DNA from 2 places in the Methylomonas sp. 11b genome. Region 1 is predicted to be linked to the other one. Evidence: predicted binding sites of a transcription regulator. Region 1 holds the regulator's gene; the other holds the start of a gene.
The links. The regulator HrcA, encoded in region 1, represses chaperone genes, less so after heat shock. The targets are predictions, from matches to a motif close to TNTTAGCACTCNNNNNNNNNGAGTGCTAANA.

Region 1 (3,417 bases):
CGTTTGAATTCGCCGGCCAGGAAATCGATTATGCGCAAGTCAAAGTCTTCACCACCCAGGAAAGTATCGCCGTTGGTGGCCAATACTTCGAATTGGTGCTCGCCTTCAATTTCAGCGATTTCGATGATGGAAATATCGAAAGTACCACCGCCCAAATCGTAAACCGCGATGGTAGTGTCGCCTTTCGGTTTGTCCATACCAAACGCTAACGCGGCAGCGGTCGGCTCGTTGATGATCCGTTTCACATCCAGACCGGCAATCCGTCCGGCGTCTTTAGTCGCTTGACGTTGCGAGTCGTTAAAGTACGCAGGCACGGTGATAACCGCTTCTGTGACTTCTTCGCCCAAAAACGCTTCCGCGTCTTTTTTCAGCTTCATCAGCACCCGTGATGATACTTCTGGCGGCGCCATTTTTTTACCGTGACATTCCACCCAAGCGTCACCGTTGTTGGCTTCCATAATTTTATAAGGCACCATCTTGATGTCTTTTTGTACCGCATCTTCTTTAAAGCGACGGCCGATCAAACGTTTGATCGCGAACAAAGTATTCTCAGGGTTGGTGACCGCCTGACGTTTAGCCGATTGGCCGACCAATACTTCGTTGTCGCCGGTGAATGCGATGATAGAAGGCGTGGTGCGCGCGCCTTCGCTGTTTTCGATAACCCGCGCGGTGCCGTTTTCCAGGACTGCGACGCAGGAGTTAGTGGTTCCTAAATCGATGCCGATCATTTTGCCCATTGATATTCTCCAGACTTGATTTGGTAATAAATTAAAAAGTTGTTAGCGATATGCGGTTGATCGTCTTAATTTCAAGCCTGCTCATCGATTTTTGCACTATCGGCCGGTTTATCGTCGGCTTTGGCCACCACCACCATGGCAGGACGCAGCAGACGGCCGTTCAATACATAACCTTTTTGGAAGACGTTTAACACGGTGTTGGGTTGGGCGGTGGCGCTGGGTTGCATCACCATGGCCTGGTGTAATTCCGGATTGAACACTTGACCAATGGGGTCGACGGTTTCGATATTAAACTTGGCAAATACCGACTCGAATTGTTTGATGGTCAATTCGCTGCCTTCGCGCAATTTCACTATTTCCGGGCTATCGCCGGTCGCCGCTTGCAGGCCTAATTCCAGACTATCCAAAACACTCAGCAATTCTTTGGCAAATTTCGCCAGACCGTATTTGCGTTCGTCGTCCAAGTCTTTTTGCACGCGTTTTTTTAAATTTTCCATCTCAGCCATGGTGCGGATGGCTTTATCCAGATTGGCCGCAGCCTGTTGCTGGGCTTGCTCCAGTTGTTCCTGCAAGGCTTCCACAGTGACTGCGGCGCCGGGCGCTTCATTAGGCTGTTCGTCGGCGTCCATTGGCTTGGTTTGCTCCAAGACTTCGGCTATCAAATCGCTATCCGATTGTGGTTCGTGGCTAGATTGCTGATGACTCATTACTTACTCCATGGTTCTAAAACTTTTTGTTGGCCTAACGATAGGGCCATTTATTTCGGATTCAAGGCCGCGCCCAATAATTTTGCCGTCACATCCACGAACGGAATCACTTTTTCGTAAGCCATGCGGGTCGGTCCAATCACACCCAACACCCCAACCACTTCGTCATTCACTGAATAAGGCGCCGTCACCAAGCTGCAATGATCGAATGCGCTATAGCCGGACTCTTCACCGATAAAAATCTGCACACCTTCGGCCTGTAAACACTGATCCAATAAATGGATGACGCCACGCTTTTGGCTAAAAGCTTCGAACAGTTGTTTAAGACGCTCCATGTCCGACAACTCGGAAAAGCCCATTAAATTCGTTTCGCCGCTTAATACATAATCGTCGTTGGGTTGCTCGGTGAAGGTAAGCTGTGCCATGTTCACCGCGTCCATCATGCCTTGATTGACCTGCCGCTGATCGTGTTCCATCTCCCGCACGATCAAATCGCGAATTTTCGCCAAGCTGCGGCCGGAATAAACCGAATTCAAATAGTTGGCAGCCTGTTGTAATTCCGCAGGACTGAATTGCTTGTGGGTATGAATAATTTTGTTGTGCACTTCCTGGTCGTCGGTGACGAAAATCACCAACACCCGGGTATTGGACATCGGTAGAAATTCGATGTGCCGCAAGGTGACGCTTTCTCTGCGCGGCAAAGTCACCACGCCGGCCATCCGCGTCACGTCCGACAGCAATTTAGAGGCCTTGCTCAACACGTCGCTAGCCTTATCCGCCTCGCCTTTCAAGCCATGTTGCAGTTGATCCAACTCGCTGGATGCCAAAGGCTTGACGGTTAACAAACTGTCGACGAATAAACGATAGCCGCTCACGGTCGGTACTCGGCCGGCGGAAGTGTGCGGGGAATGGATCAAGCCCATCTCTTCCAGATCCGCCATCACATTGCGAATACTGGCCGGACTAAGCTTTAGCTGCGGATCTTTAGACAACAATCGCGAACCAACAGGCTGGCCGTCCTGGATATAACGTTCAACCAAGGTTTTTAATAAATACAGCGATCTTTCGTTTAAATCTTGTCCGCCAGCCACGTCATCCCCCAAATTCCGTTAGCACTCGATATTGGTGAGTGCCAGACAGCAAAGCTATCAGCTGGGTCCAGCATTGTCAACGGCTTGAACAGGTTATCAATAAACTAAGCATAGCCTGCACATTCAAGGGCTGGGATTGAATCTCCGAAACACCAATCTTATCAAGAACTGATAGACGGGCAGTTTTTCCGGAACTGCAATTTTTAGACGCATCCTCGATATTGTCCAACAACGGGCAATAAAAAACCCTGCAAGCCTTGCGACTTGCAGGGTTTTGATTCGATCTAGCGTTTGGTTATCCGGACTGTATAACGGGAACGCAAACTGACAATAAACCGCTACTGCCAGTGATCTCAAGCGCCCATTTGGGAGAAAGACAACACATAGTAGCTGTAATAGACAACGACAAAAAACAACAATACATTCAATAACTTTTCCACTCTACTGTATTGCTCTTGTTGATATTTTTTACCATTTTTTATTCTCATTTTGTCCTCCTGTCGCATGAGCATCCAAAAATTCAAAGCCGGTTAATTAATTGGCGGTAGCTGATTAACGACTCATACTGTTGCCGATCCAAGCGCCCGCGGCGGCACCGATGCCGGCTCCCAACGGATCGCCCTTACTCATCTCGTAACCCGCTACACTACCTAACGCGCCGCCTACCAAGCCCTGAGTGGATCGTTGGTCGTTACTGTTGTAGCGCGGTGCAGGCGTCGGTGCCGGGACGTATTGCACAACCCGCTCCGGTACATACACCCGCTCGACCTCGACGTACCGGTCATGGTGGTGATGTTTGTGATGACCTCGTCCATGCCCATCAGCCATTGCTAACGGCGAAACCAACAGACTAATTACAACGACACTTGCCACTCTAAACAT
Region 2 (3,417 bases), 3.5 Mb from region 1:
AGGCGTTTGAAGTCTTTGGGCGGGTTTTCCATAAAATCGTCTTGTTCAATCAGAATGGTTTTGGAAAAGCTGACTTCGCGGCTGCCCATTTCCGGTTTCTGCGGATGGTTGGCGATTTGATAGGTTTCGGTTTTGCCGTCTTCCCAATTGGTGATCACCACTTTTAAGGGTCTTAAAACAGCCATCGCTCTGGGCGCGCGTTCATTTAAATCTTCCCGGATGCAGTTTTCCAGTACACCCATTTCGATCCAGGAATCGTTTTTGGTAACGCCTATCCGTTCGCAGAAATCCCGGATCGCTTCCGGGGTAAAGCCGGCCCGGCGTAGGCCGGAAATGGTCGGCATGCGTGGGTCGTCCCAGCCGTTGACGTGTTTTTCGGTGACCAATTGCAACAGTTTGCGCTTGCTGACGATGGTGTATTCCAATTGCAGGCGCGCGAATTCAATTTGTTGCGGATGGCAAGGGGTTTGCAATTTGTCCAGTACCCAGTCGTAGAGTGGGCGGTGATCTTCGAACTCCAAGGTACAGATCGAGTGCGTGATGCCTTCCAATGCGTCGGAAATGCAATGGGTGTAGTCGTACATGGGGTACAGACACCAGGCGTCACCGGTGCGTTGATGATGCACGCGGCGGATGCGGTAAATGGTCGGGTCGCGCATATTAATGTTAGGCGAGGCCATATCGATTTTGGCGCGCAACACATACTGGCCGTCAGCGAATTCGCCGGCACGCATGCGAGTAAACAAATCCAGGTTTTCGTCGATGGAACGGCTGCGGTCCGGGCTTTCCTTGCCGGGTTCGGTCAAGGTGCCGCGGTCGGCGCGCATTTGCTCCGGCGTGGAACTGTCGACATAAGCGTCGCCTTGTTTAATCAACTGCACCGCGTATTCGTAAAGCTGTTCGAAGTAATCCGAGGCGTGATACTTGCCGGCCCACTTAAACCCTAACCATTGCACATCGCGTTCGATGGCTTCCATGTATTCGACGCTTTCTTTTTCCGGGTTAGTGTCGTCGAAGCGCAAATTGCAAGTGCCGTTGTTTTCGGCTGCCAGCGTGAAATTCAGGCAAATCGATTTGGCGTGGCCGATGTGCAGATAACCATTGGGTTCGGGAGGAAAGCGGGTGGCGACTTTGCCGTTGTTTTTGTTGGCGGCCAGATCGGCGGCAATGATGTGTCTGATAAAGTTGGATGAAACTGGGCTATCGGAAGCTGACATGTTCGAGTAAATGGCTGTGGTTATTTATGAGGTGGGCGGCGAATATCGGGTCAGTCGCCATTTTAACGAGTTTGGTCGGAATTCGTAAAGGCGGCATCTTTTGTCGGTTTTGCCTTTCAATTGACCAAAAATTCAGTGTAACTAACTGTATTAAATGATTTTTACTAAATTATTAGCACTCTTGTTGATCGAGTGCTAGAATTTGGTCATCGTTAATTTATTCCACCGGAAACGAGGGTGATATGAACAACAGCTTGGCTTTACCGATCAATTTATCGGTTGGGACGTTTGACTCTTATTTAAGTTTAGTCGCCCAAATGCCCAAACTCAGCGTCGAGCAAGAGCAGGACTTGGCGTTGCGTTACCGAGATGAAGGCGATCTGAACGCCGCGCGCGAGCTGGTGATGTCTAATCTGCGTTTTGTGGCGCATGTGGCCAGAGGATATGCTGGTTACGGCTTGCCATTGGCGGACATTGTGCAGGAAGGCAACATCGGCTTGATGAAAGCGGTAAAACGTTTCGACCCGGACATGGGCGTGCGTCTGGTGTCTTTTGCCGTACATTGGATCAAAGCTGAAATCCACGAATATGTGATCAAAAACTGGCGCATTGTCAAAGTCGCTACCACTAAGGCGCAGCGCAAACTGTTTTTTAATCTGCGTAAATTTAAAAAAGACTTGAGCTACCTGTCGCAAGACGATGCGGAAGCGATTGCGGAAAATCTGGATGTCGATGTTAAAACCGTTTACGAAATGGAACGGCGGTTGGACGGTCGCGATGTAGGGCTTGAGCCGAGTGGCGACGACAGCGAAGATCATGTGCAAGCGCCTATCGCTTATCTGGAACAACACGGTGCCGATCCGGCTTTATTGTTGGAAAACAGCGACTGGGAAGACCGTAAGGAAGAATTACTGATGGATGCCATGGCCGGTTTGGACGACAGAAGTCGCGATATTCTGGCTAGCCGCTGGCTGGTTGAAGAAAAAGCCACGCTGCACGAATTGGCGGATCGTTATCAAGTCTCAGCCGAGCGTATCAGGCAGTTGGAACAAAATGCCATGAAAAAGCTGAAAGCAGCGGTGAGCTTGGCGGCGTAAAAAAATGTTTGGCATTTCTGAAAAAATCAGTATAATGCTGCTTTCTTTGCCGGGGTGGTGAAACTGGTAGACGCGCCGGATTCAAAATCCGGTTCCGAAAGGAGTGTCGGTTCGATTCCGACCCTCGGTACCATCTACCTTTTATGGTAGTCAAAGAAATTTTAAAAACCCGCTAAGCCGCAAGGCTTAGCGGGTTTTTTATTTTTGGCGTCTTATATTTCGTCAAAACCCCCTCCATCCAAGAGGTACTGGCATGCCAGCTCCCAAATCTAAACACATCGATCCCACCCGCAAAATATCGACCTTGAAGGCGCTTTGGCCGTTTATTCGTCCCTATCGAGGCCGTATGTTTCTGGCTTTTTGCCTTTTGTGCCTCGGCTCGGCAACAATTTTGTTAGTGCCTTTGGCATTCCGCGACCTGATCGATTTTGGTTTTGGGCAGCGACAGGCTGAGCAAGGCGGTTTGTTGGGTTCGCTGAGCATGGATGGCCACTTTCTTGCTCTATTTGGCTTAGCCTGCCTGTGGGCTGTGACTATAGCCGCACGCTATTACACGGTCAGTTGGGTTGGCGAACGGGTGACGGCGGATTTGCGCAGCGCGGTTTACGAGCGGGTGTTGGCCCAGTCGCCGCAGTTCTTCGAAACCTTGCAAACCGGGGAAGTGTTGTCCCGACTGACAGGCGATACCACGCTGATCCAGACCGTGGTAGGTAGTTCGATATCCATGGGTCTGCGCAGTTTATTCCAGTTTGTCGGCGGCATGATCATGCTGGCGGTGACCAGCTTGCATCTGTTCTCGCTGATATTGGGGTTGATGATCTTGCTGACTTTACCGATATTGGCAATGGGTCGGAAAGTTAAAAAGCTGTCGCGGGAATCGCAGGATAAGATTGCCGATGCCTCGGCGTTAGCCGGCGAGATCCTCAATGCTGTACCTACCGTCCAAGCATATAATCAGGAGCGCCGCGAAGCGAACCGCTTTAAAGAGCGCGCCGAAATCAGTTTTCTCACCGCTGTCCGCCGCAGCCGCTTTCGCTCCGCATTGACGGTGATTGTCATCACCGCCGTGATGGGTTCCATTATTTTCGTGTTGTGGATAGGCG

Region 2: the regulator HrcA is predicted to act here: its motif matches at 1,388-1,418, upstream of rpoH (RNA polymerase sigma factor RpoH).

Annotation. Positions count from the first base shown of each region.
Region 1 is NZ_KI911557.1:4,533,412-4,536,828, reverse strand. Features, by position in the region: gene dnaK (molecular chaperone DnaK) at 1-737, opposite strand, end outside; gene grpE (nucleotide exchange factor GrpE) at 809-1,444, opposite strand; gene hrcA (heat-inducible transcriptional repressor HrcA) at 1,495-2,535, opposite strand; gene METH11B_RS0121825 (glycine zipper 2TM domain-containing protein) at 3,088-3,417, opposite strand.
Region 2 is NZ_KI911557.1:1,034,396-1,037,812, reverse strand. Features, by position in the region: gene METH11B_RS0104800 (glutamine--tRNA ligase/YqeY domain fusion protein) at 1-1,217, opposite strand, end outside; gene rpoH (RNA polymerase sigma factor RpoH) at 1,460-2,314, shown strand; tRNA gene METH11B_RS0104790 (tRNA-Leu) at 2,363-2,447, shown strand; gene METH11B_RS0104785 (ABC transporter transmembrane domain-containing protein) at 2,568-3,417, shown strand, end outside.